3 regions of the Paenibacillus sp. FSL H7-0703 genome follow, and region 1 is predicted to be linked to each of the others. Evidence: riboswitches for the same ligand, from Rfam matches in the RefSeq annotation. Region 1 holds a riboswitch; each other region holds the start of a gene.
The links. Region 1 has a riboswitch for glycine ahead of MHB46_RS20710 (alanine/glycine:cation symporter family protein). Riboswitches for the same ligand answer to the same signal wherever they lie in the genome.
Positions count from the first base shown of each region.

Region 2: it holds a riboswitch for glycine, as region 1 does, so the genes downstream of both, gcvT (glycine cleavage system aminomethyltransferase GcvT) here and MHB46_RS20710 (alanine/glycine:cation symporter family protein) in region 1, are expected to answer to the same signal.
Region 3: it holds a riboswitch for glycine, as region 1 does, so the genes downstream of both, sdaAB (L-serine ammonia-lyase, iron-sulfur-dependent subunit beta) here and MHB46_RS20710 (alanine/glycine:cation symporter family protein) in region 1, are expected to answer to the same signal.

Region 1 covers NZ_JBBOPF010000001.1:4,627,790-4,638,380, reverse strand. The annotation lists gene MHB46_RS20730 (ABC transporter substrate-binding protein) at 1-540, shown strand, start outside; gene MHB46_RS20725 (carbohydrate ABC transporter permease) at 573-1,448, shown strand; gene MHB46_RS20720 (carbohydrate ABC transporter permease) at 1,471-2,298, shown strand; gene MHB46_RS20715 (iron-containing alcohol dehydrogenase) at 2,447-3,619, shown strand; gene MHB46_RS20710 (alanine/glycine:cation symporter family protein) at 3,677-5,095, opposite strand; glycine riboswitch at 5,255-5,349, opposite strand; glycine riboswitch at 5,368-5,444, opposite strand; gene MHB46_RS20705 (glycoside hydrolase family 1 protein) at 5,613-7,070, opposite strand; gene MHB46_RS20700 (LacI family DNA-binding transcriptional regulator) at 7,286-8,257, shown strand; gene licT (BglG family transcription antiterminator LicT) at 8,491-9,333, shown strand; gene MHB46_RS20690 (beta-glucoside-specific PTS transporter subunit IIABC) at 9,565-10,591, shown strand, end outside.
Region 2 covers NZ_JBBOPF010000001.1:4,866,589-4,877,179, forward strand. The annotation lists gene gcvPB (aminomethyl-transferring glycine dehydrogenase subunit GcvPB) at 1-1,150, opposite strand, end outside; gene gcvPA (aminomethyl-transferring glycine dehydrogenase subunit GcvPA) at 1,147-2,502, opposite strand; gene gcvT (glycine cleavage system aminomethyltransferase GcvT) at 2,629-3,729, opposite strand; glycine riboswitch at 3,906-4,004, opposite strand; gene gcvH (glycine cleavage system protein GcvH) at 4,400-4,798, shown strand; gene MHB46_RS21950 (PTS mannitol transporter subunit IICB) at 5,176-6,654, shown strand; gene MHB46_RS21955 (BglG family transcription antiterminator) at 6,736-8,814, shown strand; gene MHB46_RS21960 (PTS sugar transporter subunit IIA) at 8,811-9,245, shown strand; gene MHB46_RS21965 (mannitol-1-phosphate 5-dehydrogenase) at 9,242-10,387, shown strand.
Region 3 covers NZ_JBBOPF010000001.1:2,799,144-2,809,734, forward strand. The annotation lists gene MHB46_RS12240 (ABC transporter ATP-binding protein) at 1-360, opposite strand, end outside; gene MHB46_RS12245 (ABC transporter ATP-binding protein) at 338-1,369, opposite strand; gene MHB46_RS12250 (DUF6359 domain-containing protein) at 1,695-3,290, opposite strand; glycine riboswitch at 3,506-3,621, shown strand; gene sdaAB (L-serine ammonia-lyase, iron-sulfur-dependent subunit beta) at 3,833-4,522, shown strand; gene sdaAA (L-serine ammonia-lyase, iron-sulfur-dependent, subunit alpha) at 4,512-5,411, shown strand; gene MHB46_RS12265 (Ig-like domain-containing protein) at 5,485-7,821, opposite strand; gene MHB46_RS12270 (serine hydrolase domain-containing protein) at 8,039-9,199, opposite strand; gene MHB46_RS12275 (hypothetical protein) at 9,364-9,825, opposite strand; gene MHB46_RS12280 (non-oxidative hydroxyarylic acid decarboxylases subunit D) at 9,897-10,121, opposite strand; gene MHB46_RS12285 (non-oxidative hydroxyarylic acid decarboxylases subunit C) at 10,163-10,591, opposite strand, start outside.

The DNA.
Region 1 (10,591 bases):
CTGCTCGCCAATGCGGATGGCTGGACTCCCGAATGGAACGCTTCGGTCAATAACGGCAAAATTGCCTCTTTTGTAGGGGCTATCTGGATGAAGCAAGTTCTCACAGAGGCCGCGCCGGATACAGCGGGCAAATGGAGAGTCGCCCGTGCTCCTGGAGGAGACGGCAACTTGGGTGGTTCTTTCATTTCTATCCTCAAGTCCAGCAAACATCCCAAAGAAGCCTTTGAAGTCCTGACCTGGCTGCAAAACCCGGAACACCAGCTGGAAGCCTACCACAAAATCGGACTGTTCCCGTCCACTCCCGGCGTCTATAACGATCCTATCATGGGGACACCCGAGCCTTTCTTTGGTGGTCAGGCCACCGGACTCATCTTTGCCACCTCCGCACGTCATGTGAAAAGCAGCTATTTCGGCGAGCGCTATCCTGTCATCCACGGCATTGTGACCCGTCGCCTTGCTAATGTCGCCAAGCAGGATGCTAATCCTGATGCATTATGGACGGAAACCATGGATCGAATCGAACGAGAATTACAGCGGTAAAAAACAAAATTCAAAAAAGGCGTGTGGACATTATGCTGAGAGAAATCTGGAAGCACCGTGCCGTTTATGCTGCGATCTCGCCGTTTTATCTGCTGTTTGGCATCTTTGGACTGTTTCCGATTGGCTTTTCATTATATCTAGCGTTTCACAAATGGGACGGGATCGGGGACATGACCTACAACGGCTGGGGCAACTTTCGCTACCTTGTGACAGACAATGAATTTTGGCAGGCTGTAGGCAACACCTTTGTGATCTGGGTGTATGCAACGATTCCGATGCTATTCTTCGCACTGATTATTGCCTTTCTGCTTTATGCCCCTTTTGTGAAAATGCGCACCTTATGGCGAGTTGGATTCTTCCTGCCCAATGTGACGTCTATTGTGGCTGTTGCCATCATATTTGGTGCCTTATTTGCCAACAATTTTGGATTTCTCAACTACCTTCTGCAACTCTTGGGACTACCCATGGTTCAATGGTTGAATGTGCCATGGGGTATCCAAATTGCCATTTCTTCTATGGTCGTATGGAGATGGATGGGCTATAACGCAATCATCTATTTGGCCGGACTCCAGAGTATTCCGCATGTGCTGTATGAGGCCGCCAAAATAGACGGGGCAACCGGAGCGCAAGCTTTTTTCCGCATCACTATCCCCATGCTGCGCCCAGTCATTCTGTTTACAGTCATTACGTCCACCATCGGCGGTATGCAGCTCTTCACCGAGCCACAGGTCCTGGTCGGTAATGACGGCGGTTCCGGGGCAAGTGGCATGACCATCGTTTTATACCTGTACCGCGAGTCGTTCATTAACAACTATTTTGGATATGGTGCAGCCGTCGGATGGGGCATGTTCCTCATCATTGCTCTATTCTCCATCATAAACTGGAAACTCGTTCAAGGTAAAAAATAACGATGGGAAGGAGCTTCACAACATGATGCAGACACGCGCAAAATCCTTTGTTTTATATGCCGGATTGTTGGTGGGAATCATCCTGTCGATGTTTCCATTTTACTGGCTGATCGTCATGGCAACCCGTACAACCTCAGACATCTATCGTTTTCCACCGCAATTGTGGTTTGGCAGCCACTTCTTGGATAACATAACGAGAGTATTACAACAGATTAATTTTGCCGGAGCCTTTTTTAATACCCTTTTTGTAGCCGGTTCGGTTACCCTATTAGTTCTGTTTTTCGATTCACTGGCAGGTTTTGCATTCGCCAAGTTTGATTTTCCGGGCAAAAAAGTGCTATTTATCGTTCTGCTAGCTACGATGATGGTCCCTTCACAACTTTCGCTTGTCCCCTCCTTTGTCATGATGGCCTCCTTTGGATGGGTAGGTACGTTCAAAGCGCTTATCATCCCGGGGATGGTAAATGCCTTCGGCATTTTCTGGATTCGTCAATATGCGGAAGAATCCATCCCAAAGGAGCTGCTGGATGCGGGCCGGATGGACGGATGCAGCTTTTTTCGACTGTACTTGAATGTAGCACTGCCTATTCTACGTCCTGCGTTCGCTTTTCTCGGCGCCTTTACCTTTATAGGAGCCTGGAATGATTATTTATGGCCGCTAATCGTCTTAACGGATGAGCGTAAATTCACGCTCCAGATTGCACTGTCACAATTGAACGGGATTTACAATACGGATTATGCGATGGTCATTGCGGGCACCCTGCTGGCTGTACTGCCACTTATTATTTTGTTTCTTTTCATTAGTCGCCAGTTTATTTCCGATCTTGCCGCTGGAGCGGTCAAAGATTAGATTTACTTGAATTCCCTTATTCATTTCATGTATAATGGTTAATCGTCATTTCAAATAGCTTACATGATGAAGTTAGGTATCCAACAGGCAATCAGGTTAAGCGATTTACGATTTGAACATGAACTATGAACTGAGGGGAACTTTCCAGATGAACAAATTCACATATTATAACCCCACCAAATTAATATTTGGAGACAATCAAATTGAAGAACTGCAGCAGGAGCTGCTGAATTACGGCAAAAATATTTTACTGATATACGGAGGCGGAAGTGTCAAGCGAAATGGTCTGTATGACCAGGTATTAAACGCGTTAGAGCCGCTACATCTTAACATTCATGAATTGTCCGGCGTAGAGCCGAATCCGCGCTTGTCCACCGTTAAGAAGGGCATCGACATTTGCCGAAATGAAAACATCGACTTCTTACTTGCAGTAGGCGGCGGAAGCGTTATTGATTGCACCAAAGCCATCGCAGCAGGGGCTAAATATGACGGCGATGTGTGGGATATTATCAACAAAAAGCACATGCCGACCGAGGCTCTACCATTCGGCACCATCCTCACACTCGCCGCCACCGGTTCAGAAATGAATCCGGATTCTGTCATCACCAACTGGGAAACGAACGAAAAATACGTATGGGGCAGCGCGGTGACGCATCCGAAATTTTCGATTCTGGACCCCAAAAACACCTTCTCTGTGCCACGTGATCAGACGGTATATGGCATGGTGGATATGATGAGCCATGTGTTTGAACAGTATTTTCACAATGTTAAAAATACACCGTTGCAAGATCGTATGTGCTTTTCCGTGCTGCAAACCGTGATCGAAACTGCACCTAAACTGCTGGAGGATTTGCACAACTACGAGCATCGTGAAACGATTTTATATGCCGGAACGATTGCTCTTAACGGAACACTGCAAATGGGCTACTTCGGGGATTGGGCTTCGCATACGATTGAACATGCATTATCCGCTGTATATGATATTCCTCATGCTGGCGGTCTGGCAATTCTGTTTCCCAACTGGATGAGACATACAGTGGATCAGGATGCTGCACGCATGAAGCGGCTGATGCTCAGCATGTTTGACTTAGACACCGTAGGTAAAACAGATAGAGAAATCGCCTTGGAAGGTATTGACCGTCTTAGTGCATTCTGGACAAGTCTCGGTGCCCCTTCCACCCTGGCCGATTACAATATTAATGATGAGCAATTGGAAAAAATCGCAAACATTGCAGCCCGTGAAATGGAATACGGAGGCTTTGGTAATTATAAAAAGCTAAATCAAGAAGATATTTTAGCTATTTTGCGTGCATCGTTATAACATTCAAAAGGGAGTGTCCTCAAGCCTGTGATGGCTGAGGGCACTCCCTTTTGGAATTTATGAATTAACCGTGTGTCCCTTTTCTTCTACTTGAATAGCTGCCCCTACACTGGCACCTGCAAGAATGCCCTTTTTCTTACTAGAATTCAGAGAATCCATATAGGTTCGGGTTTCTGCAACTACAATTCCTGATAAGCCGAGCAGTGCAATCAGGTTCGGGAAAGCCATCATTGCGTTAAAGATATCTGCCAGCAGCCAAATCGCATCCAGTTTAATGAACGCGCCCCCGGCAACGAGTAGAATGAACAGATAACGGTATGGCTTAATCCACTTGACCCCAAGCAAGTATTCAACACAGCGTTCCCCGTAATAGTTCCAGCCGAGCATGGTGGTGAACGCGAACATAATCAGAATAATTGTGAGCAGTTCTGCCCCCAGCGGGAATGCGCTGGAAAATGCTTGCTGAGTCATCAGGCCCGCATCGGTAGGCCCGCTCCACACACCGCTAACCAGCAGCGTCAATCCGGTCATCACACAAATAACCATCGTATCAATAAACACGCCTGTCATGGAAATTAGCCCTTGCTCCGCAGGCCATTTGGTTTTAGCAGCTGCGGCTGCAATCGGTGCGCTCCCCAATCCGGCCTCATTGGCAAAAATACCTCTGGCTACCCCACTTCGCATCGCCAGCATAATCGTAGCTCCGGCAAATCCGCCCGTTGCAGATGTAGTTGAAAATGCCGAATGAAGCACCAGCGCGATTGCGGCAGGAAGTTGGTCAGCAAACCGAATCAGTACGATGAGACAGATCAGTACGTACAAGCCTGTTTTAAAAGGAACGACCTTCGTCGATACCTTGGCAATGCTTTTGAGTCCTCCAATGGTAACCAGTCCTGTAAGGATCGCAATAATCAGTGCCGTTACAATAGGCGGAACGCCAAAGCTGTTCTCGGTCGAAGATACAATCGCTTTGACCTGCGGAAACGTTCCAATCCCGAACAACGCTACCAGCATGCCCGAAAAAGCAAACAGCATCGCCAGCGGTTTAAAACGGCGTCCAAGACCTTTCTCAATATAATACATCGGGCCGCCGGAAAATTGTCCATTCCGATCTTTCACCCGGTATTTTACCGCAAGTACACCTTCCGCATATTTTGTCGCCATCCCAAAAAAGGCGGCAACGACCATCCAGAACAAGGCACCCGGCCCGCCCAGCTTAATGGCTGTTGCTACGCCGACAATACTTCCTGTGCCAACTGTAGCCGCCAACGCTGTACTCAAAGCCGCAAAACTACTTACATCCCCGCTGCCTTCATTCGGGGCTTTACCGATCAGCTTGATCGCTAGGGGCAGGCGGAATACCTGCAGCATCTTCAAACGTATGGTCAGCCATAACCCCGTTCCCATGACAAGAATGATGAGAGGCGCCCCCCATATCCAGCTACTAATCGCTTCTAACACATGTACCAAATTCATTTCAACCCGCTCCTCCAGCATATTAGAAAACAAAAAAGAGTCAAATCCGCTGATTCGACTCCTGGAGAGGTTAAAGGCACGAAAAAATACAACCATCTTGTGCAGGTTTCTACCTCTAATAGCTCATAAAAAAGCCTAGGGCATTCCCTGTCACAGGTTATTCGCGTCTCTGTCCTTTTGCCTGAGAGTTTAAGCAGATGTTCTCTGCGGTGCACCTTCGGCGCCCAATTAAGGGTCTCTCCAGAGTTCTGTCCGTTTACGGTCCCCGCTTGTTGCTGTAATCAGCCTAAGCACCTGAGAGTTTTGCCCCTTCGGTCGGAACCTTCGTTCCATCTCCCGCAAACATCAACCAGACATATGAAATTTTTATTCATTATACAGAAAACTTTCAGCTTATTACAAGTGAAAAGTTTGTGAAGCCCTCTGAAATATTATTATTGTGTCTATCAAAAAAGCGGGTACAGCAGATTGCATCCTTAGGATGTCCTCTGCTATACCCGCCCGAGATGATATGAAATTACAATTCTTCACCATTGGTTGCTATCACATTTTTATACCAGTTAAAAGAGTCCTTTTTGGAGCGTTTGAGCGTTCCGTTACCGTCATCATCCAGATCGACGTAAATAAATCCGTAGCGCTTGGACATTTCGGAAGTAGACATGCTCACAAGGTCGATAGGGCCCCAGCTGGTGTAACCAATCAGATCAACACCGTCGGCAATCGCTTCCTTCATTTGGGCAATATGCTGACGCAAGTAATCAATGCGATACGTGTCATGCACAGAGCCGTCTTCTTCCACCTTATCATACGCACCCAAACCATTTTCCACGATGAACAGCGGCTTTTTATAGCGGTCATAAAACGTATTCAGCGTAACACGCAGGCCGATCGGATCGATCTGCCAGCCCCAGTCGGAGGACTGCAGATACGGATTTTTCACGCCACCAATCAGGTTTCCTGCTGCTTTCTCACCTTCTGGACCTGCAGATACGGTCAAGGTCATATAGTAGCTGAATGAGATAAAATCAACCGTATTATTTTTCAATATTTCGGCATCGCCTGGTTCTGTGTGTATTACAACATTATTTTCTTCAAAATAACGATTCATGTAGTTGGAATATTCCCCACGGGCATGCACATCCGTAAAGAACAGGTTCATCTGATTTTCATGCTGGGCTTTCAGTATATCCTCTGGGTTACACGTATGTGGATAGCTTTCCATACGTGCCAGCATACAGCCGATCTGAGCGCCCGGGATGATCTCATGTCCCCGTTTGGTCGCCAGTGCACTAGCTACAAATTGATGATGCAATGCTTGATATATCGCTTGTTGTTTGTTTTCTACACGGTCAATAACCACACCGCCACCGGTGAACGGGCTCATGGTCATTACATTGATTTCATTAAAGGTCAGCCAGTATTTTACTTTATCCTTATAGCGTGTAAACACCGTTTCGGCATAATTTACGTAATGCTGTATGACTTCACGTCCCAGCCAGCCATTATACTTCTGAGTCAGACCTAGCGGTGTTTCATAATGCGACAATGTTACCAAGGGCTCAATATTATACTTGCGCAGCTCATCAAATACATTGTCGTAGAATTGCAATCCTGCTTCATTCGGCTCGGCATCATAGCCATTCGGGAAAATCCGCGACCAGTGGATGGACATACGAAATACTTTAAAGCCCATTTCAGCGAACAATGCAATATCTTCTTTGTAATGGTGGTAAAAGTCTACACCTTCACGCTTTGGAAAACGTGCATTGACTTTGCCTGCCAAAATGTCTTCGAGTCGTTCGGACGAAATCTCTATAGCGTGATCGTTCTTGCGCTCTGCTTTGGGTACATAGGCAACCATGTCTGCGCTGGACAATCCTTTTCCATCTACGTCAAAAGCGCCTTCCAATTGGTTGGCTGCGGTTGCCCCGCCCCACAAGAAGTTTTTCGGAAACCCTTTTAGCGTCTTCGTCATAGTATAAAACCTCTTTCCGTATTTAAGATTTTTACTTTGGTCAAGTCATCCCATCAAGTGCTGCAAATATGAATCAATACCTAACGATAACCGTTCTCCTTTGAAATGCATTGACAGATACTTTAAAATAAACGTAATGCCTTCATAAGCATCCTAATCGTTGTAACGCGTTTCATGTCAAGAATTTATTTTTTTCTTATGTGAGGAGAAGCACCATGTCGAATCTTGATCAAATTGCAAAACTGGCGGGCTTTTCCAAAGCTACGGTATCCAGAGTATTAAATCAGTCCCCCCATGTTAGTCACGAAACAAGAGCTAAAATTTTGAAAATCATGCAGGAATTAGATTATGTTCCTAATCGAAATGCCATTTCTCTATCCAAGGGTCAGACGCTTCAGATCGGTATCATTACTTCAACTATTAATGAAATTGTTCTCGCTTTTCTGGACAGCTTTGTGGAAGTAGCGGGCCAATATGAATTTCAAACCATTATTTATACTTCGGGAGAAGACAAAAAGAAAGAGCTTCAAGCTTTTGAGGACTTAAAAAGAAAAAGAGTCGATGCGCTGGTCATCATTTCCTGCGTGAATGACACTGATTTTTTGAGCACCTATTGCAAATATGGCCCGATCGTGTCGTGGCAACGAATGGAGCATACCGATATTCGCTCCGTCGCTATGGATCAGTATGAAGGATATATGTTAGCGCTCAAACATTTGATACAAAAAGGCTATACTCGTATAGCCAATGCTTTTGGCCGTCCGAGCAGCATCAATACCCATAGTAGACAACGAGCCTACGAACAGATCATGAGTGAGCACAATCTGCCAGTGTTGCAACACTGGAATCACTCTTCTATTTATAATATCCGTGATGGCGAACAGGTCGTACGGGATTTGTTACAGCATCGGGACGAATTCCCAGAGGCTATTTTATGTGCTAATGATTATGTAGCAGTGGGCATTCTCTGCGAAGCACGCAGACAAAAACTGAACGTACCGGAAGATCTGGCAATTGTTGGATTCGATAACACGGAGCTGGCGCATACGCTGGGGATTACAACGATTCAAAATCCTATCATGGCTCAAGCACAAAATGCCTTTTTCATGCTTTCCCCTCAGCTGATTGGACGCCAAATGAAGCTTCATTCGCTAGAGTACAGCCTCATTGAACGTACGACTACATAAGGTAACGATTTACTTGCAAATTAGGCAAAAGGGCCTTGATATGAAATATTTTTTGTCGAAACAGAATAAAATATGTTGAAATCGCTTTTTTTTGTGCTACAATAGCACTATATCGAAGGATTGTGACCGGTGATGCGGGCAATGCCTGAGTTCAATTGAGTGCTATTGCTAACAATAGTATTGAATTGTGCTTAGGCATTTTTTATTGGTAAAGGATGGGAGGGGGAACTTCAATGATTATTGAGAAGGTGCTCAATAACAACGTCCTATTGACTAAAAACGATAAAGGCAAAGAGGTCATCGTGATGGGAAGAGGTATTTCCTTCAAAAAGGTGGCTGGTGATCAAGTCGATGATGATAAAATAGATAAGATTTTCATGTTAAATGAAAACGAGTTCACGGCCAAACTAACCGAGTTGCTGAACGATATTCCTGTATCTCATCTGGAGGTCGTGAATGAAATCGTAAAGCATGCAACGGAAGTGTTGGATACGGAGTTAAGCGATAATATTTATTTAACGTTGACCGACCATATTCATTTTGCCATACAACGGCAAGAAAAAGGACTGGCACTCCAAAACGCGATGCTGTATGAAATTAAACGCTTTTACAAAAAAGAATTTGCAGTTGGACTGGATGCTCTCCAAAAAATTGAAAATACGCTCGGAGTAAAATTGGGCGAAGATGAAGCGGGATTTATTGCATTGCATATGGTGAATGCACGAATCGACGGTAACGAAATGAAATCTACGCTGAAAATGACTGAGATCGTCCAACATATCTTGAACATTATTACGTACCATTACGGGATTGTGCTGGATGAGTCTTCTTTTAGCTATTCGAGATTTTTGACACATTTGCAATATTTTGCGATGCGAGTGATTCGCAAAGAAGTCATTCACAGTGGCGAAGAATTTTTGTACAACCAGGTGAAGCAGACGTATACCGAAGCTTTTGCTTGTGCCCAAAAGATCAATGAGTATCTGGAAAAAACATACGATCAATATTTAAGCAAGGATGAATACGTATATCTAACTATCCATATTCATCGGGTAACTGAGCGTAATAACATATAAGACTAACAACTTCATACCCCTCATCGTTCATGGATTGTGACTGGTAAGGCAGGCAAAACCTAAACTGATGGTGAAATCGACGTTCCTCTATAGGAGAGTGCGTAGTTTTCACCACGAGTTTAGGTTTTTCTTGTTTACGAGTTTAAAAAGATGCACGCCGGCGCATCTTAGCAACAGATGTAAACAGTAAACCCTATCAGTAGCAAGAATAACCCATAAGGAGTTCTGAATATGAGTGATAAAGAACTATCTAAAAAAATAGTGACCCTCGTTGGTGGCGAAGAGAATGTCAATTCGGTATTCCATTGCGCTACACGCTTGAGATTTAAATTAAATGATCGTACAAAAGCAGACAAAGCCGCACTGGAAGCAACCCCTGGTGTCATTACAGTAGTGGAAAACAGCGGCCAGTTTCAAGTGGTCATCGGCAACAATGTAGGTCAAGTGTTTGAGCATATGATGGCAGAAACAAATTTACAGGATGCAGATAATCCAAATGCGAAAAAGGAAGATTCTTCCGAAAAAACGAATTTTCTTGGCAAAGCGGTCGATATCATTTCCAGCATTTTTTCTCCCATTCTCGGTGCTCTTGCCGGGGCGGGTTTGCTTAAAGGACTACTGGCGTTAATTTTATCTTTTCAATGGATTAATGATAAAAGCGGTACGTACCTGATCCTAAGTGCAGCTTCCGACAGTGTTTTCTATTTTCTACCTGTGTTTTTGGCTATTACATCGTCCCGTAAATTTAAGACAAACACCTTTGTATCGGTGGCAATCGCCGGAGCTCTGGTCTATCCAGCAGTTATAGCGGCGGTAAGCAATCCAGAAAGATTGGCGTTTCTAGGTATTCCGATCATTCTGATTAATTACAGTTCCAGTGTCATTCCAATTATTCTTGCGGTCTGGGTTCAGTCCTATGTGGAGCGCTGGTTCAATTCCTTTATCCATCAATCGGTTAAAAACATTATCGTGCCGATGCTTTCGCTCTTGGTCGTTATTCCGTTAACATTTCTGGCCTTTGGTCCAGTAGGTAACCTGATCAGTCAGGGCTTGGCAAACGGTTTTACATGGGTATACAACTTAAGTCCATTGATCGCTGGGGCTGTTGCCGGGGCATTTTGGCAAGTATTTGTTATTTTCGGCGTACACTGGGGCTTCGTTCCGGTCATGCTGTCGAATATTGCAACATTGGGCTATGACACGATGCTTCCGATGCTTACAGCAGCCGTACTTTCTCAGGCTGGTGCAACATTGGGGG
Region 2 (10,591 bases), 240 kb from region 1:
CAAAATGTGGAGCGAGCCGATGCATCATGTAATTGGCATTGAGCACAGCGCATTCCGATACACGCTTTAAGCCATCAGGACCGTAGCTACGGATATAGGTGTAGGCACGAACGAGAATACCGAAGTTGCCGTAAAAGGCCTTAACCCGTCCAATAGAATCTCCCTGTTCCCGGTCCCAGTGGTACACCCCCTGCGGATCCCGTACGACAAGCGGCTTGGGCAAATAAGGGATGAGCCGTTGCTTTACGCCGACAGGCCCAGCGCCGGGGCCGCCGCCGCCGTGCGGGGTACTCATCGTTTTGTGTAAATTGAGATGCACTACATCGAAGCCCATATCGCCGGGGCGGGTAATTCCCATGATGGCGTTGGAGTTCGCCCCGTCATAGTAGAGCAGACCACCCGCGTCATGCACGATGGCAGCAATGTCAGTGATTTGCTTCTCGAACAGCCCAAGCGTGTTCGGGTTGGTCAGCATGAGCGCAGCGGTGTCGTTGCCTACGGCTTGACGTAACGCATCCAGATCCACCAGCCCCTCAGGGGTGGAGGGAAGGGTGACTGTTTCGAAGCCTGCGACGGTTGCGCTGGCGGGGTTCGTTCCGTGCGAGGAATCCGGCACGAGCACCTTGGTACGTCGCTCACCACGTGCTTCGTGGTATGAGCGAATCATCATCAGCCCGGTCCATTCGCCATGGGCGCCCGCGGCGGGCTGAAGCGTGACGGCATCCATGCCAGTTAATGCAGCCAAATCATTTTGGAGCGTATGCAGCAACTCCATGGCACCCTGGATGCTCTCCTCGGGCTGATATGGATGGATTTTGGCGAAGCCTGTATATCGGGCGACATCCTCATTTACTTTCGGATTGTATTTCATCGTACAGGAGCCGAGCGGATAAAATCCGTTATCCACGCCGAAATTGCGCCGGGACAAGGCGGTATAATGCCGAATAACGTCTACTTCGTATACCTCGGGTAATGCCGCAGGTTCGCTGCGCAGCGCATAATCTGGCAAAAGCTCTGCCACCGGGCGACGGGGAACGTCGCACTCGGGAAGGGAATAGGCGATGCGACCCGGACGGCTCAATTCAAAAATGAGCGCTTGATCGTGTTCCTTCAACAGCCCTTGTTTTTGATCCTGTCCGGTGTGTGTCATAGCAATCCCCCCAAGGTGTGTACAAATTGGTCAATCTCTTCTTTGGTTCTTTGCTCCGTCACGGCAATCAACATGTGACCAGCAAGTTCCTCATAGTCCCGGCCCAAATCGTAGCCAGCGATAAATCCAGCAGCTAGCAGTTCGGCCTGGAGTTTGCTCATATCCGTACCCTCAGGCAGTCTAAGGGCAAACTCGTTAAAGGTTGGTGCGTTAAATGAGGCAGTTACGCCCTTCAAGCTCAGCAATTGCTCTAAAGCATAACGGCTTTTATGCAAATTTAGCTCGGCTACTTCCTTGATCCCCTGTCTACCCATGACAGACAAGTATACAGATGCAGATAAAGCTAGCAACGCTTGGTTGGAGCAAATGTTAGACGTGGCCTTTTCGCGGCGGATATGCTGTTCCCGCGCTTGCAAGGTCAGCACGAAGCCGCGTTTACCGTTGCGGTCTGTGGTCTGACCCACAATACGGCCGGGGATACGGCGCATATGTGCCTGAGAAACGGCAAAGTATCCACAGGTCGGACCGCCGAGAGAAGAGGAGATGCCAAGTGGCTGCGCGTCTCCTACCACAATATCCGCGCCCTGTTTGCCAGGTGTCTCCAGCAAGCCAAGTGCCAGTGGGTTGGCACTGACGACCAAAAGACCTTTGTGCGCATGGATGAGATCAGCCATCGGCTTCAGGTTTTCCACGGCTCCGAAAAAGTTGGGGCTTTGGACCAAAACAGCCGCGGTCTGTTCCGATACGACCGCCGCTAACGCATCAGCATCCGTTACGCCGTCCGAACAGCCGATCTCCACGATGTCCAAATCCAATCCGCGTGCATAGGCTGACAATACCTGACGTGCCTCCGGATGGACGGACCTTGATACGATAAGCTGTTTACGGCGGGTAGCCGCAGCGGACAGTGTGCCCGCTTCCGCCAGTGCAGTCGCTCCGTCGTACATGCTGGCATTAGCTACAGCCATGCCCGTCAATTCGCAAATATACGACTGAAATTCGAAAATGGCTTGTAGCTCGCCTTGGCTTACTTCCGGCTGATAGGGGGTGTAGGCTGTATAGAATTCCGAGCGTGAAGTGATGTGCTGGATGACAGACGGAATATGATGATCATAAATTCCTGCGCCAAGAAAGCTGGCATGTGTGTCTGTATTGGCGTTGTGTCCGGCCAGCTCGGCCAAATGTCGGGTCAAGGCTCTCTCGTCGAGCCGAGAAGAAAGAGGAAGTTCCCCTTGATATCGAATGGCCTCTGGAATGTCACTGAATAAATCATCGATGGATGAAACGCCGACCACACGCAGCATTTCGGTTTGATCCTGTTCAGTCATAGGGAGATAACGATGCTGCTTCATAGGTTCTTGGCTCCTTTCGAAAAGCAAAATTTAAATCGTAAATTAGCTAATAAAAAAGTGTGAGATGGAAAACCCAGAAGTTCATATCTGACATGTTTGCTTTATTGAAATGAAGAGAGTTTAAGATCAGCGCGGGCGTTTATAAAAGGGGGCTGCCACCACCTCGGCACGCAGGCGTTTGCCACGAATCTCAACCTCCAGCGGTGTGGAGAGGGCGCTAAAACGACTGTCTATCAAGGCGAGGCCGAGATTACGCTTCAAGGTGGGCGACTGAGTTCCCGTTGTGACCTCACCGATGTGTTGACCTTCTGCGAATACCGGATAATGGGCGCGTGGGATACCGCGATCCATCATTTCCAGCCCGATCAATTTGCGAGGAATCCCTTGATCTTTCTGACGTTGCAGTGCTTCTCTACCGATAAAATCTCCCTTATTCAGCTTGACGAAGAACCCTAGACCGGCTTCGAGCGGTGAAATCGTGGCAGATAACTCCTGTCCGTACAGCGGCAACCGTGCCTCAAAGCGTAGGGTATCCCGAGCACCAAGTCCAGCGGGAATCAGCCCATACGACTCACCGGAACGAAGCAAACCCTCCCATACGGCTGGTGCTTCCGCGGCAGGTACGTAAAATTCAAAACCGTCTTCACCCGTATATCCGGTTCGTGAGACGAGTGCTTTTGCTCCGAACAATGGCACATTCTCATGGAAGCGGAAAGATGCCAGATTCGTAATGTCCGTATCTGCCACGGCTGCGGCAATACGTGCTGCTTCCGGTCCTTGCAACGCCAGCAATGCTATCGCATCAGACACATTCTCCATGTGAACGGATGCAGGCATATGGCGAATTAGCCAATCCCAATCCTTATCGATGTTAGAGGCGTTCACAACGAGCATGTAGCGCTCCGGCCCTTTGCAGTAAACAAGCAGGTCGTCTACTACCCCTCCATCGGGGTAACACAGGAGTGAATATTGTGCCTGACCTGGTTCCAACTGGCTAACATCATTCGTGGTCACCCTTTGCAGAAAAGCTTCGGCCTCTTTGCCTTCAACCAAAAATTCGCCCATATGCGATACATCGAATAAACCCGCACGTTGCCGGACGGCCTCATGCTCCTTTTGAATGCCGCTAAACTGAACGGGGAGCTCCCAGCCGCCAAAGTCAATACAACGAACCCCAGACTGCGTCCCGTAGGACGAATATAGCGGTGTTTTTCGCAAATTAGTCATTTTTCCACTCCTATCGGGTGTGATCGGCTAAACAAAAAAGACAGGCCGAAAAAAACGTATAGACGGCAGTCTACACTCTTTTTTCAGCTCTGTCCTTGATACCAGAAAGTTACCCCGGTATGTACCGGGTTTCCCCTTGGGTGATCCGCTCCAATAGCGAATGCTCTCCAGAGATGCGTCCGGCAGAGGTCCTTTTGCCTGAGAGATTCACCTGCAATGCAGGCTTACTCCTTCGGCGCTACCTTCGGGATCAACAGTATATTACCTGGCTTTGCAGATAACAACTTGATCCGATTCGCGTGCAACTTATGTCTCATAAGCGGCAACAGCTATGCGAATCTTTTTGGCAGTCTCTCCCTCCGCGTTCATCCGCGTTTGCAGTTGTCGGGGTGTTTCCCAAAGCATTTGCTATAACCCATTAATACGCAAATTCATTCGAAATGTCAATAAAAATGTCATCAAAAACAATAGAAAAAACATTTAATATATAAATAAGGATATGTAAGCGTTTGTTATAAGTTATCATATTTTTATATAGTACGCCATATGAGGTCATATGAAGTATTTTTGTTAGTATTATTGACATGAGTGTTCCTGTTGTCATAATCTTAACCTGTCTAATACAGGTGAGCAAAAGCGATTTTATTCATATGGAAGCGAGGGGAACAGGATGGGTGAAGTAAAGCAGCAACTTTGGTATACAGACGAACATGAGTGGGTTCAGCGCACAGAGAATGGAACGGTGCGGATTGGTATTACAGACTTTGCACAGCATCAACTGGGTGATATTGTTTTTGTAGAATTACCGGAGGCGGGAGTAACGATTGAGCAGGGAGCGGAGATCGGTACGATTGAATCGGTGAAGACGGTATCCGACCTTTTTGCTCCGGTGACGGGAACCGTATTAAAAGTGAATGAAGCGCTGGAAGGTACGCCTGAGCTAGTGAATGAATCTCCCTATGAAAAAGGTTGGATGATCGAAGTAGAGATGGGTAAAGATGTGGAGGAAGCATTGGGCAAGCTACTGTCTGCGGATCAATACGAGCAGTTGATTTCCGATGAGCAGTAATGGAGCAATGTAGTATGGAATAAGAGTGTTATTTGTCTGCTCGATTTTTGTATACAACAGTCGCTATGATTTGACATAGCGGCTATTTTTTGTCTTTTTTCAGACGTAATTACGTGTTTTATTCTGATGTAGAGGGTTGTCCCTATAGTAAGAATCATATATAAACCAGCACGGTTTTTCGACTAATTTCTATAGCTACAGGTCATATTAAGAAGAATTATGCAGGTCTAATACCTTCTCGGATAATTTAAATTTAAATGTTGTCATCAACGTTCATGACGAAAGTACGTTTTCATTTCGTTGATGAAGATAGCGCTGTCATTTAGTATGAATTTTAAGAAAAGGTAGTGATGCTTACCTACAAGGAGGATTTGAATATGAGTACATTGGACGCAAAGCCAAGTTCAAAAGGAGGCACTCGTGTCGCCGTACAGCGTTTTGGCCGTTTTCTCAGCGGTATGGTTATGCCCAATATGGGAGCCTTTATCGCGTGGGGATTGATTACGGCACTCTTTATTCCGACCGGGTGGTTCCCGAACGAAGGTTTTGCACAACTGGTTGATCCGATGAAAAATTATTTGCTGCCGCTGCTGATTGGTTACACGGGAGGCACGATGATTCACGGACAACGTGGAGGTGTGATTGGTGCCATTATGACGATGGGTGTCATAGTGGGAGCCGATATCCCGATGTTCCTGGGCGCGATGGTCGCTGGTCCGCTGGCTGCGTGGATATTGAAGAAGTTCGACAAGGCCATTGAAGGCAAAGTCAGATCAGGCTTTGAAATGCTGGTCAATAATTTTTCGGCCGGGATTATCGGTGCCATTCTAGCACTGCTTGCCCATGTGGCGATCGGCCCGGTTGTACAAATGATCAGTCAAGTATTGTCGGCAGGGGTACAGTTCCTCGTGAACGCAGGGCTACTGCCGCTTGTCAACCTCATTATTGAGCCCGGAAAAGTATTATTTTTAAACAACGCGCTGAATCACGGAGTATTAAGTCCGATTGCGTTGGAGGAAGCTGCAAGAACAGGGAAATCCGTACTGTTCATGCTGGAATCCAACCCTGGGCCTGGGCTCGGTATTTTGCTGGCCTACTGCCTGTTCGGTAAAGGCTCTGCGAAGTCGTCGGCTCCTGGCGCAGTCATCATTCATTTTTTCGGCGGGATTCATGAAATTTATTTCCCTTATATTTTGATGAAGCCGATTTTGATTCTTGCTGCTATAGCTGGGGGCGTTGTGGGAACCTTCTGTTTCATGTTGACAGGTGCCGGACTGGTTGCTGCTCCTTCACCGGGCAGCATCATCGCCTATTTTCTAATGACGCCAAAAGGCGGATATTTGCCAATGTTAAGCGGGGTGATCGCTGCTGCGGTCGTATCTTTTGCTGTTGCCGCAGTGTTACTCAAGACTGGTAAGCAACAAGAAGAGGGGCTGGAGGAAGCTGCATCCCGCCTGAAAGATATGAAAAATCAAAGCAAGAGTGCAAGTGCTAACGCCACTGTAATGGAAGATAACCACGAATCTGATCGTGCTGCAGAAATTGCTGCAGATCGAACGCTCAAGAATAAATCCGAAGTGAACAAAATCGTCTTTTCCTGTGATGCAGGTATGGGTTCAAGCGCTATGGGTGCTTCAATTTTACGCAAAAAAATGAAGCAGGCGGGTGTGGGCGTAACAGTTACGAATACGGCAATCAGTGAAATTCCACAGGATGCGGATATTGTCATTACGCAAAAAACGTTGACAGACCGGGCTAAAACAGTAGCTCCGAAAGCTGAGCACATTTCCATTGACAATTTTCTGAAGAGTCCTGAATACGAAGCGCTGGTTGAACGTCTGAAATCCGATTCTTAATCCCCATCGAAGTCAGGCGGACTGTATGCAATGTACGTCTCCTGCTGGAGGGATGAGCTTGGGAAGGAACGGTATGCGCTTATGAATATTACGAAACGACAACGTGACATCGTGGAATATCTTCTGGAGCAGTCCAAAGAGGTTACAGCCGGGGAAATTGCCACGAAGATCAATGTCAGCACAAGGACGGTTCATCGGGAACTGGGCGCAGTCGAGCATTGGCTGGCAGCTCATGAGGTGAAACTGGAGAAAAAGTCAGGGATCGGTATCTGTATAGATGCTGATCCAGCTCAGCTTGTATGCCTGCGGAAACAATTGCTGCATACGAAGTCAGACGAATATTCGGCTGAGGAGAGAAAGATCGTGGTACTCTGCATGCTGCTGGATACACGGGAGCCGATCAAGCTGTTGGCGCTGGCTTCAGATCTGAAAGTCACGGTAACTACGGTCAGTCATGATCTAGACGAATTGCAAGACTGGATTGAGGAACGTGGACTCATGCTTGTGCGCAGACGGGGGTACGGGGTCGAGATTACAGGGCGGGAGACAGACAAAAGACGGGCGATTTCCGAGCTGGCTCTCGAATATTTGGATGAATCCGATCTGTTTTCAGCCCGGGAAGAACTTCGTCCTGTAACCCGTGTTGCCGACAAGCTGCTGGAGATGATTGGCAGAGATAACCTGCTAATCGTGGAAAAGGCCCTCTGGCAGCCTCATGAAAAATGGTTAGAAAACATGGTGGAAAGCAAATACATGGAGCTGCTGATTCAAATTTGCGTTTCGCTGGTACGTCTGCGACTCGGGTATGTTATAGATCCTCTTCTCTCGTATTTAAAAACAGATTCGGATGAAAATATCATGCTTCGCACAGCTATGGTGGAACGCATATGCACGGAGTTGTCAGAGGCGCTGGATATTGAATTTCCAGAGCCGGAACGATCTTATCTCAGGCTGCTATTTCGTGATGCCGAAGATCACTCTACCCGACTACTGCCGTTGGATGATCTCGTACTGTTGGAGTCGGTTCATGAGTTGATTCGTCGTGTGGAGGAAGAGACAGGCACGCCATTGAAAGAGGACCGTGTTCTGCGTGAAGGACTGATTGCCCATATGGCTCCGGTATTCAAACGTTTGAAGGAAGGCAGGTCGATTCGTAACCCTCTCCTTCAGCAAATCCGCAAGGATTACAGCAGCTTATTTGACTCAGTGAAAAAGGCTGCGGCGAGCATGACAGAAATGAAAGTGCCTGATGAAGAGATCGGATTTCTCGTCATGCATTTCGGCGCTTCGTTGGAGCGGCTGCGACAATTACGGCGGGAGGTGCGGGCCATTGTAGTCTGCACGAGCGGCATTGGATCATCCAGACTTCTGGCAACAAGGCTCGCCAAAGAGCTCCCACAGATCAAAATTGTGGATAGGGCTTCATGGTACGAGGCGGCGCGGATTCCCAAGGAGGATTATGATCTGATCATTTCGACAGTAGAGCTACCGCTTGAACCAGATCGGTATCTTAAGATCAGCCCGCTGCTGACGCAGGAGGAGAGTGATCGTCTGCGTCATTTCATCCAGCATATTACACTCCATCATCTCAATGATCATCAGCAGGAACAGGCCGTTCAGCCTGGTCAGGATATGGAGTGGCTTACCGGTCTGCGGAAAAGTCTCGAGGAAATTGTACACATTGTACAGCAATTTCAAGTGTATCCGCTGGAAAATCAGGGGATGGATATGGCGGCGACCGTAGAGGCGATATGCATGTTGGAGACGGGGCGGGGGAATGTTACAGAGCCTTCTGCGGTTGCTGTACAACTCATGGAAAGAGAGCGCCAAGGTAGTCAGGTGATCTCTGATACCTCCATTGCCTTAGTTCATACGCGCAGCCACTATATTCGCAAGCCTTCGCTTACCTTGTATAAGCTGGCAGAGCCACTGTTGGCGGATACAGGTGAACAGGTAGAATGCGTGCTGCTCATGTTGGGACCTCGTGAGCTGCCGAGAGAGAGCTTGGAGGTATTAAGCGAGATTAGTGCATTACTTTTGCAGGAAGACATGGTTACGCTACTGGAACACGGTAGCAGGGATCATATTGTCAATTATATATCGAGTGAGCTGGCTGAATTTTTCCACAGTAAATTAGGGACAGGGAGGAACCTACCGTGAGTATTATGACGATAGACAAAGTAAAAATGAACGCAATCGCCAAAGACAAATATGAGGCGATTCGTATGGCTGGACAAATCCTGCTGGATGCAGGACATATTTCAAGTGATTACATTGACAAGATGCTGGAACGCGAGGAGATCGTGTCCACCTACATCGGGAACGGGCTGGCTATTCCACATGGCACCAAGGAATCCAAGATGCTTATTCAATCCACAGGCATCTCCATCGTTCAGTTCCCGCAAGGCGTAGATTTTGGGGAAGAGAAAGCATATATGGTGATCGGCATTGCAGCACAAGGCGGCGATCATATGGAGATTTTGACGAGTATCGCTGTGGTGTGTGCGGAGGAAGAAAATATGGATAAACTTCGCAACGCAGTGACCCCACAGGAAATTATAGATCTGTTCGAAAGTGAGATGGAGCTATGAGAGCCGTCCACTTTGGAGCAGGAAATATCGGTCGCGGCTTTATCGGATTAATTCTGTCGCGTGCAGGCTATGAGGTTGTTTTTTCAGATGTCAACGACACCCTTGTATCCGAGTTACGCCGTCGTAAACAATACACCGTAGAATTAGCCAATGATACAAAGGATACGGAGCTGGTCACGAATGTAACGGCAATTGACGGCAAGGATGCAGCGGCTGTAGCCGATGCGGTAGACCACGCTGATCTGGTAACGACCGCAGTAGGTGTCAGCATCCTCAAGCACATTGCAGCAGGTATTGCGGAGGGAATCAAGCGGCGGGTAGAGCGAGGAGCAAGGCCGCTGCATGTGATTGCCTGTGAAAATGCAATCGGAGGCAGCGCCCAACTGAAAGAGCATGTTTTTGCGCTATTGGATGAGACGACCCGTGCCAAGGCTGAGGTTTCGGTGTATTTTCCAAATGCTGCTGTAGACCGGATTGTGCCGATCCAGCACCACAAGGACCCGTTACATGTGCAGGTAGAGCCTTTTTACGAGTGGGTGGTGGATCGTTCACAAATGGCACCTGAGCATGAAGAAATCGAAGGTATCCTGTACGTTCAAGATCTAGAGCCTTACATTGAACGAAAGCTGTTCACGGTGAATACGGGGCATTGCGTGGCAGCCTATCTTGGTTATACCGCAGGTTATGCTACCATCCAGGAGGCCATGAAGGATAGCAAGGTGGTGGATTCGATACAAGGGTCACTGGAGGAGACAGGAGCAGTGCTTGTGAAGCGCTTCGGTTTGGATCAAGGGGAGCATAAGAAGTACATCTCTAAAATTTTGGATCGCTTCCGCAATCCTAATCTGACAGACGATGTTACTCGGGTCGGACGTTCACCGTTGCGCAAGCTGTCTCCCAATGATCGTCTTGTACGTCCCGCGCTCCAAGCGCAGGAGTATGGCATCCCTACGGATCATCTGGCGTTAGGAATGGCTGCTGCCTGTAAATTTGATATTACGGAAGACCCCGAGGCAGTCGAGCTTCAGCAGGTGATCCGCAGTGAAGGACTGGGTGCGGCGCTGACGCGTTATACTTCCATAACCGCAGACCACCCGTTACATCGGCAGGTATTGGAGCAATATGATATTATAAATTCATAAAACAACGAATTATCAACATATACTTTCGATAATCCTCTTGAAGACAAAGCATCCACATCAACACTAACGTGTTCTGTAGAGATGTGCTTCAAGAGGCTTTTTATATGCGTGATTTACATCACATAACAACCTGCTTAAATTGTTTATATTGATAATGATTATCATTATCTATAAAATGAAATCATTACTATTATAACTATTAGG
Region 3 (10,591 bases), 1.8 Mb from region 1:
ATTTCGCAGCGGTTCAGCAATGACATCTAATACGCGCTTACGCGGGTTGAGCGAAGAGTATGGGTCCTGAAAAATCATCTGAATATCTCTACGCAGTGGATGGCGATTGTTACGGCTCAGAGCTGCAAGGTCCTTTCCTTTAAACAGAATCTGTCCGCTCGTCAGCTTATTTAGACCGATGATCGTCCTGCCTGTCGTCGTTTTTCCACAACCGGATTCTCCCACCAGCCCGTATGTCTGGCCTGCCTCAATGCTGATCGACACGCCATCCACTGCTTTCACCTGATCGATAACACGCTGGAAGAAACCACCGCGCACCGGATAGTGAACCCTCAGATCATTTAACTCCAGTAGTGCCATGAGCAGCCTCCCCCTTTGCCTCGTCTTCAAAATGAAAATGCTGATAACATGTACAACGGACCCAATGTCCAGGGGAAATTTCATTTAGTTGGGGATGGTCTTCATGCACTCTCTCCTGAATCCAAGGAATACGCGGAGCAAAGCGGCAGCTATTGCGGGGGATATCTTGTAATGAGGGAACAATACCGCCGATGACATGCAGTGATTCCCCCTTGGTATGCGATCCCGGCATAGAAGCAAGCAAAGAACGCGTATACGGATGCTGTGGATGCCTGAATAATTCAAAAACATCAGCGCTCTCCACGATTTCTCCGGCATACATGACCACCACGCGGTCGGCTACTTCTGCCACAACACCAAGATCGTGCGTAATCAGGATAATTCCGCTCTCAGTCTCCTGTTGAAGCTGTTTGAGCAAGTCGAGAATTTGCGATTGGATCGTTACATCGAGCGCAGTCGTCGGCTCATCTGCAATAATAAGAGAAGGTCGGCAAGCTATGGCAATCGCGATCATCACACGCTGCCGCATCCCTCCTGACAGTTCATGCGGATACTGATCATACACACGTACAGGATTCGGTATATCTACACTTTCCAGCAGCTCCAGCACACGTTCCCTTTTTTGCTTCATAGATAGTGACGTATGATAATCAAGATTTTCCTCAATCTGCTTGCCAATGCTCATCAACGGGTTGAGTGCTGTCAGCGGATCCTGAAAAATCATGCCAATGCCCGCTCCGCGGATTTTATTCATTTGCCCTGAAGAAAGACGGTTCAGGTCCGTGCCTTTAAAAAGGACCTCTCCCTCTACACGTGTGCGTTCCATGTCATGCAGTTGCGGGATAGAAAGCGCCAGTGCGCTTTTGCCACAGCCAGATTCTCCGACTACAGCCAGCACTTCATTGGGGTTGACCGTCAGATCCAGATGGTCGACTGCGGGGTGATATTGATCCTTGATGCGAAAAGAGACGGATAATCCTTTAATTTCCAACACGGGTTCGGTATTCAATGCGCGCTTCCTCCATTCTCCATGGTCTTGTCCCGCTTATTCTCACCATGTTTGATGTTTAAAACCTCTCATGAACATTACATACCGTTTTTGTCGGAATAATTTGAATACATCCTATCACCAGTATATGGATATATCAATTAAGATTATGCTATCAACATCATTTAAAAAATCAATGATCCAGCAGTAGCGCGGCCTTTCTGGCACAAAATGTAATGAAATAACCAACCACAGGTTAATTTTCATCACAAAAAAAGTCGCCTGATCCCTCTACAGGGATCAAACGACTAACTAGCACCAGCTCACATTGAGCTCCTCACGATAATTACGAAGCCGCTCCATAGGAGCCAGACTTGAACGTTCTAGGATCATACCATTTGTAGCCTGCTGCTGGAGCAGACCAAGGCTCAGCCTGCGGTTCCGTGGAAGCCGCAGGCTCCTCGAATGGCAGAAGCTTCGTTGGTTGATCCAGAGTCAAACCTGCCACATCAGACAATTTCGTGTAGTCCTGCTTCCATGCAAGCCATTGGACCGTTTGCACCAGAAAGGTGGAATCATCCACTTCCTCGAAACCATCATATGTCTTCTTCGACTGTCCGTTTTCCTCACGCACATATTTCGGTGTAGCATCTTCTACAGGGGAAGAATCACCGATGAACGCTGCCTTGCCTTGACCTACCTTGGAGATAGCGGCATAAGGCCCTTCTGCACGGCCCCCGCCGTTATAAACTCCCTGGTCTACAGCATTCCCCCATTTTTTCGTGCCTGAAGGGATATAAGCAATGCCTTTAGCCTTGGTTGGATCAATAATAGCCAGCGTAGATCCTGCATGCATTGCAATCGAGCGCACACCCTTGGTAATACCGAAAGATTGATCTGCGGCTACAATGTCAGTAGCATTCACGTCACCAAGCGCATTATAACGGAAACGAACACCAAAGTTGGTCGCCAGCCAATCGGAGCTTGTTAATCCTTGCATCGCCGGTGATGCTGCTTCTTCTGCAGTCATGCCTTTGGCCGGATTAGTATAGGCTCCACGACGGTAGCCATTCATAACTTCGGAGGAATCCCAACGGTTTTTGTTACGGTCCGCATTATAATGATCGGAGATGAAGAAGACGCTCCCCCCGTTATTCACGTATTGCAGCAGAGCAGCCTGCTCGGATGCCTTAAAGGCAACATTCGCTTCACCAATAATGAACACATCATATTGGCGCAGTTTGTCATATGTTATGGCCTGCTCTCCATAAGTAAAAGGAATGGGACGATTCAATTGGTCTACCGTAAAGCCTACATTACGCAGTCCATTGGCAAAGTCGGAGAAGGCGCCTTCAATGACCCAATCTGCTGCTCCAGCGGTCTGTGCGTGCGTATTATCGAACAGCACCTTTTTGCCTTTTCCATCCGGCAATGTAGTACCGGGTTGACCCGGGTTGCCAGGTTTAGGTTCACCTGGTTCCCCCGGCTCGCTTCCGCTCACCAGTTCAACATCGCTTGGACTTTTCACTCCACCAAAATTATTGTAGGCGCCGAGTGTACCCGTCACACGAATTTTGCTGCCGATCAGCTCAGGATGGCCTGACAGCCCAAATTGCCCTCTGTACGCTGAAGTCAGCTGTACATCCAATAGATTAGACGTATTACGTTCATTTGCCTGATCGGCAATCAGTACGTTAAAATCATTCGCGAACGGAGAAGAAAAGTTAGCCGTTTTCGATCCGGTAGCATGTCCGACGATGTAGCCTTCCACCGTCACCGTACCTCCACTGCTTTGGCCCTGAAGTGCTTCGGCTACTGTCAATGCTCCCTCTGCCTTGACCTGACCGAATGGAACGAAGATCCCGATCAGCAGTGATACGATTGCTGCTAGATGCAGCATCCCTTTTAAGCGTGAACCTGTGAACCGCAAGCCTTTTACCATACGTCAATATCCCTCCTATGTTTTCCATAAATGTACTTGTCCTTTATCAGATTAGCCGCCAATCTTCTAATTCCTTCCTGATTTCATCCATAATTATGTAAATTTTAATCTTTTTTATTGGAAACGCACCTGTTTATGTAAAAATTGAACCCTGTGATTGACACCGAGCACGGCATACATTACCCTAAGGAAGACATGTAGAACGGTATACGCGAATGAAGATGACGGGAGAGTCTGTCCAGGGAGCCTACACTCTGGCGGCACCGAAGGAGCAAGACGCCAGCACCCGGCTGGCGGATAATCTCTCAGGTCCATGTATCGTCATCTGACGCAACTCTGGAGAGAGCGCAAGCCACCCAAGGGGTAAGGCGGTAAGAACACCGCACGAAACTCTCAGGTAACGAGGACAGAGATAAGGGAAACTTCCTTATCCTGTCCTTTTTTGTGCTCACATTGTGCGTCAGCATTAGGAACCGTCATAACCGCGCAAAGACGCGGAAATACCATATAGTATGGTATTAGAACATACAGGGGGTCACACCATGCGTTTCAAAGATGTATTTTCTATTATCGGCCCGGCCATGACCGGACCTTCCAGTTCACACACCGCAGGTGCGGTGCGACTCGCACGCGTTGCCCGGCACTGGCTCGGAGCGCAGCCTGACCGTGCCCGCATGACATTATACGGCTCCTTTGCCGATACGTATAAAGGACACGGTACAGATCTGGCGCTCATCGCAGGACTGCTTAATTACGATACGGACGATCACCGGATTCCCGATGCCGAGCAATGGGCCGAACAAGCCGGGATGGCCGTGGAATTCGCCGTCAGCGGACTCCCCGCGCCTCATCCGAACACTGTCCGTTTCGAGCTGTGGAAGGGCGAGGATCAGCGTACACTGTTGGGCTCCTCCATCGGCGGCGGCAGCATCCATGTCCAGCAACTGAACGAATTCCGGGTCAATCTGACCGGGGAGCTGCCTACGCTGGTGCTTCTCCACTCGGATAAGCCCGGTACATTGGGCGCGATAACTTCAGCTCTGGGCGCGGCCCACATTAACATTGCCTATATGCACGTAGATCGCAAGGGCCGGGATGGTGAAGCACTCACCGCCATTGAAACGGACAGTCCTGCTCCAGCTGAACTGATTGCGGAACTGCGTTCTTTACCTCATATGTATGAAATTAAGATGATTAATTTGAAAAAAGGAGCTGAATCCGATGCGGTTTAGCCATCTGCATGAGATCAGCGCTTTATGCGCTGAAGAATCCACCACGATTGGCCGCTTGATGATTCAAGAGCAGGTACAGGAAACGAATACAACGGAGGAAGAAATCTTTCGCCAAATGTCTGATTATTATGAAGTCATGAAGGAAGCCGTTCATCGCGGTCAGACACAAGACACCGTATCCCGCAGTGGATTGACGGGCGGTGACGGCAAGCGCCTAGCCGAGTATCTGCGGGCAGGGGAAACCTGCTCCGGTGATGCCTCCGCGCTCGCCATGGCTTATGCCCTCTCCGTGTCGGAGGTTAATGCATCCATGGGTCGCATTGTCGCCACGCCTACCGCAGGCTCATGTGGGGTTATCCCAGGTGTGTTCATCAGTGCGCAGGAGCGGTTCGGCTGGGATGATGAGCATATGGTGAACGGCCTGTTCGCCGCTGGGGCCATTGGCTACGTGATCGCCAACAACTCCTTCATTTCTGGCGCGGAAGGAGGCTGTCAGGCTGAGATTGGCTCAGCTATCGGGATGGCCGCTGGCGCTATGGTCGAGCTGCGCGGTGGTACGCCTGAACAGGCTGTTCACGCCGTGGGCCTCGCTCTTAAGAACACGCTCGGCCTGATTTGCGACCCCGTCGCCGGACTCGTGGAGATTCCGTGCATCGTGCGCAACGGGCTGGGAGCCGTGACTGCGCTTGCCGCAGCGGACATGGCTTTGGCGGGTGTGCGCAGCGCTATTCCGTCTGACGAAGTCATTGACGTCATGCTTGAAGTCGGCAGTGCGATGCCGTCGAAGCACCGCGAGACCGCCAAAGGCGGGTTGGCCCAGACGCCGACTGGCAAGCGTTTGACCGAATCACTTACACGCAACACACCGACCAAGAAAGATAAGTCATAATTTATAAGCGGTAGCCTCCTTAAAATAAAAAGAGCAAGCCTATCGTCCTTGGACGTATGCTTGCTCTCTTGTTTTACTGAACGCTTACCTGTACCTTCGTCATTTTACCTGCATATTTCACAGTAATTACAGCTTTGCCCTTGCCCTGTGCCTTAATGTTACCGTCTTTGACGGTCGCAACAATAATTCTGGACGAGGACCAGACAGCCGGTTTGGAGACATCCTTCTCCGACTCATCCTTATACGTGGCTGTAGCCGTAACCTTAGCCAGCTGTCCTGCCTTCAAATTCAATGCGACTTCGTCTGTTTGCAGGTATTTAAGCGTATCAACATCCACAGGTACGCTGATTACCTTCCCGCCAAATTTCGCCTGAATGTTAGTTTTACCGTAGCTGACTGCGGTAACCTGACCCTTTTTAACAGTGGCTACCTTATAATTAGACGTTTTCCATTCAGCTTGGGCCGTAACGTCCTTTTCTTTACCATCACTCGATTTAACCACAATCGCGATGGTTTTTTGATCTCCAGATTTGAGCGATAGCGCGATTGCATCCGCTTCAATCTTTTGCGCTACGTCCACTTCTACCGTAAACGTAATGTTTTGCTTGCCATATGAAGCAGTCACAGTTGCCTTACCGCTACCATTCGCTTTGATCAAACCTTCGCTAACCTCAACCACTTTTACATTGCTAGTTGTCCAGGTGGCGTCCTTAGTTACATCTGTTTTTGTACCGCCACTCTTAACTCCTGTTACTTTCAGTTGCTTCGTTTCCTGAGCACCAAGCGCAATTACACGCGAGTCTGTTTCCAGACGGTCTACAAGGCCTACTTGCACGTTAATCGTCAGTTTTTTGCCATTATAGGTCGCTGTAATAACCGCTTTACCAGCGGATTTACCCGTAATCGTTCCTTTGGACACAGAGGCAATATCTTCTGCGCTTGAAGTCCATTCTGCATCCTGTGTTACATCTTCTTTACGTCCATCCGCATAAGTAGCCGTCAAAGTTGCAGTATAGTCCTCATCAATATCAATCGTTGCCGTTTTGGAGGACAGAGACAGATCACCGGGTACATTTACGGATACCGTAGCTGTAACTGTTTTGCCACCATAAGAAGCGGTGATCGTAGCCTCACCTGTTTTATAACCCGTGACTTCTCCCGCACTGACAAAAGCGATGTCTTCATTGCTGGACTTCCACTCTGCCTTACTTGTGATATCTTCTTCCGTACCTGTTACATACGTTGCGGTCAGCTTGAGCTTTTTGGATTCCTTGGCATTCAGGCTCAGCTTGTCCTCACTCAAATCCAGATATCTGGAGGTTTCGACATCTGTCTTGATCGAAACGGTCTTATCTCCATACTTAGCGGTCACCGTAGCCGAACCCGCTCCAATCGCCATAATCGTTCCCTTATTCACAGTCGCAATTTTATCATCGCTTGATGTCCAAGTAGCTTTATCTGTGATATCCGTTACCGTCCCATCCGGATAAACGGCAGAAACTTGTACTTTCTTAGATTCATCCAGACGGAGAAAAATATTGGATTCACTGGCTTTCAGCTTATTCGTTTGATCGACATCCACCGAAATCGTAGCGGACATCGTGCCATATTTACCTGTAATTGTCGCCTTTCCCGCGCTATAGCCGGTAATAGTGCCTTTCAGTACATCCGCCACAGCTGCATTACTGGAGCTCCACTCGGCGGACTCTGTCACGTCCTGTACTGATCCATCCGGGAACGTCGCTGAAAGCTTAACCTTCTCAGTATCCTTCAACAAAAGAGAAACCTCTGATGAACTGACATCAAGACGTTTAACCTGCTCCACCTGCACAGCAATGGTTACGGTCTGTTGACCATATACGGCCTTAATATTGGCTGTACCTGCTCCCTGAGCAGTAACCAATCCGTTAACTACTGTGGCTACCTTTTGATTATCGGAGGTCCAGGTAGCATCACCCGAAACCTGAGCTGTTGTATTATCACTGTATGTCGCTGTCAAATCAACCTGTCCTGTACCGCTTGAACGCAAGTTCAGGCTTTGTACACTGGATGTCAGCGCCTTAACCTTTTTCGTTACATGTACCTGAACCGATTGCACCTTCTCTTTATAGGTCGCAACCACGGTGGCTTCTCCTTCAGCCTTGGCCGAAACTGTACCATTATACACAGTAGCAATAGCTGTATTATCACTTTTCCAATCCGTGCTTACGGTTACATTCGAGGTTGTCCCATCGCTAAAAACAGCAGTAGCCGTCAACGCAGCCGTATCTCCCTGCTGCAAAGTTACCTCGTTAGAGGAAAGGACAATCTTGGAAAGCACCGCATCCGCAGCAGATGCAAATCCTGCATATGATGTAAAACTTGAAATCAGGATGACCAACGCCAGAAAACCGGACCATCTATTCTTCAAAATCTAATTCCCTCCCATTTCAAAACTTAAATTAAGGATTTCGCAAAATCCTTACACCTACGTTTTATGTCGTCATATGGAAAAGAATAGTTTAGGCTTCGAAGGAAATTTGGTCCTTATTAACTAGATCATTTTCTGAGAAAGATTAGACATTACAATTTGTGTAGCTTCAGAGCCATAGTGAAGAGTTCCCCCCAACAGATCCACAAGCTCGCATTTACAAACAGCTATAAGCTGCTGCGCGAACTCTCAAATGATGGTACTCTTCCATATTGGGATCGAGCTGATGCATATAAACGACGGAGAACTGTTCGCTCGGATCTATAGAAACCCAGGTGCCTGCCATTCCCGTCCAGCCAAATTCTCCAATCGAGCTGTTTGCATGCCCAGCCGCTTTATCCATTAACGTGCGCACACCAAGTCCATAGCCATAACCTGTATGGTATGAATTGGTGAAATCCGATAGTTGAGCTGTATTCAGATGATTTGTACGCATTAAATCAATGGTTTTTCTACCCAATAAGTTCACACCGTTTACCGTGCCGCCATTTGACATCATTTGTGAAAATGTGAGGTAATCTTTGACTGTCGAATATAAACCTGCGCCTCCGCCTTCATATATAGCATCTGGCTGATGATATTCATCCAAGAAACCCTCTATTTTCTCAAGTTTTCCGGCGTCTGTCCGTTGATACATGGAGGCCATCCGCGATTCAATATCTCCACGATAACGGTAACCTGTATTGTTCATTCCAAGTGGATCAAAGATTTCATCCTTTAAAAATTGTCCTACTGATTTACCTGAAATCACTTCAATAAGACCTGCAACAAAATCATGTCCATATCCGTATAACCAGCGTGTTCCCGGCTCAAACGCAAGTGGAACTTCAGAAAGCGCTTTAATTTCTGTGCGCAGGTCATATTTCCCCTGCTTTTCCTTTAATCCTGCAATGGCCTTCTGCATAGCTTTTCCTGTTTCTGAAGACTCGGAAGCATAGGGAAGACCCACACTCATATTGAATATATGCTTAATTAAAATGGGATTCTCCGCCTTATCCACGTAGGTGTATCCGTTAGGAGCGGTTTTGAATACATGCGCATTACGATATTCGGGGAAATATTCATACAAAGGCTCATTCAACAAAAATTGCCCACGTTCGTACAGCATAAGTGCAGCCGCACAGACAACAACCTTTGTCATGGAAAACAAGCGATACACTGTATCCTCAGTGATTGGTTTTCGGGCTTCCAGATCAGCATATCCATGATACCCTTCATACAACACTTGACCATTCTGGGCAATGGCACAACCGCAACCTGCCGGTCCATTTGCTACGAAATGTTTCAATAGCTGATCTACCTTGTCAAAACGAGACATATTCATCCCTCCTATTTTTCCTTCAAAAGAAACAGGCTTCCCCTCGCGCTCTAATTTCCTGTTCCAACAAGCTCAGCGCGATCCCTTGTAAGCGCTTATTCCCCGCATTTAATTTAACGGTAAACTTGGTAAATACATAGATTATTTGTCATAATCAGATGGCATTACATTAACAGCTCAGCCACCGTTTCCTTCCAACGATGGATCACCGATTCCGGTTCCTTGAGACGGACCGTGACACCTGTCAAGATATCCGCATATTGGGCCGAATCTTCTCTGGCTGCAAAAACATGAGCCGCAAATCGCTCACGTACATGCTTGGCTCCGGGCAAAGCAGGCAGATGTTCCAGCGACAACCGCACATAATGCGCCTTCCCCCCGGTGAACACCGCAAGCGTCGCCTTCCCAGTACGGATCATGTTGCCTGTCGTGGTCGTACCCGGCCATAGTGCCAGACGCAAATTCCCCTCGTCCAGCGCTACAACCTCGCCCACACTAATCATCGCTATGTGCGGCCACTGATCTTCCGTGACCGTCAGCAGCATCATTGCTTCATGCTGCTTGTCCTTCAGCTCCTTACCGTCCAACAGCGTAAACAGTTCCTTACCGATCCTTGGTGTCTGCATGAAGTATATTCCCCTTTACTTTTGGCCTATAACTTCAAAGTACCATAATTTACGGCTACTTACGAACGACCCTATACCCGCTCTGGAATAGGAGGAACATGAGCAGCATTCGGAATATCTTGGGGGTTTACCTTGAATGCCGATTTATACTTTGCTGGATCAGTAATGCTATCCGGTTCTGAGGTCCGCCATGTGAACAGGCATACAGGGCACAACAAAACCTCCCAGGCGCCTTTAACTGGCGAGCGGGTAACAACTTCTGAACGATTAGATTCACAACGGGGACAAATATGCATCTGTCAGCACTCCTTTAATCTTTCTTTATTTTTAAAAATATTCAGCGAAGCATTTGGCTCAACTTTTTCTCCCATTCCGCTACACCCAACGGGGAATCGAGCGACTGCGAGTAATGTCCTCTAATATCCGGTGCTACAGGTGTCGTCGCATCCAATATCATTTTGTGCGTCATACCTGCCGGATCAGAGCCGGGGTCAAGCGGTAAAATAGACAAGCCAGGAACAATGACAGCATCATGCTTTGGATGAAGCTTGGTAGATAAAGCCCACATGACCTGCGGCAGATTGAACGGATCGACCTCCTCATCCACCACAATCACGAGCTTGCAATACCCCAATCCATGCGGAGTCGTTAACGCACGCATTCCCACAGCCTTTGCAAAGCCGCCATACCGGGTTTTCGTGGAAATAATAGCGACCAGCCCATGCGTATACATGGCATTAACAGCCACGATTTCATTAGGAAAAGC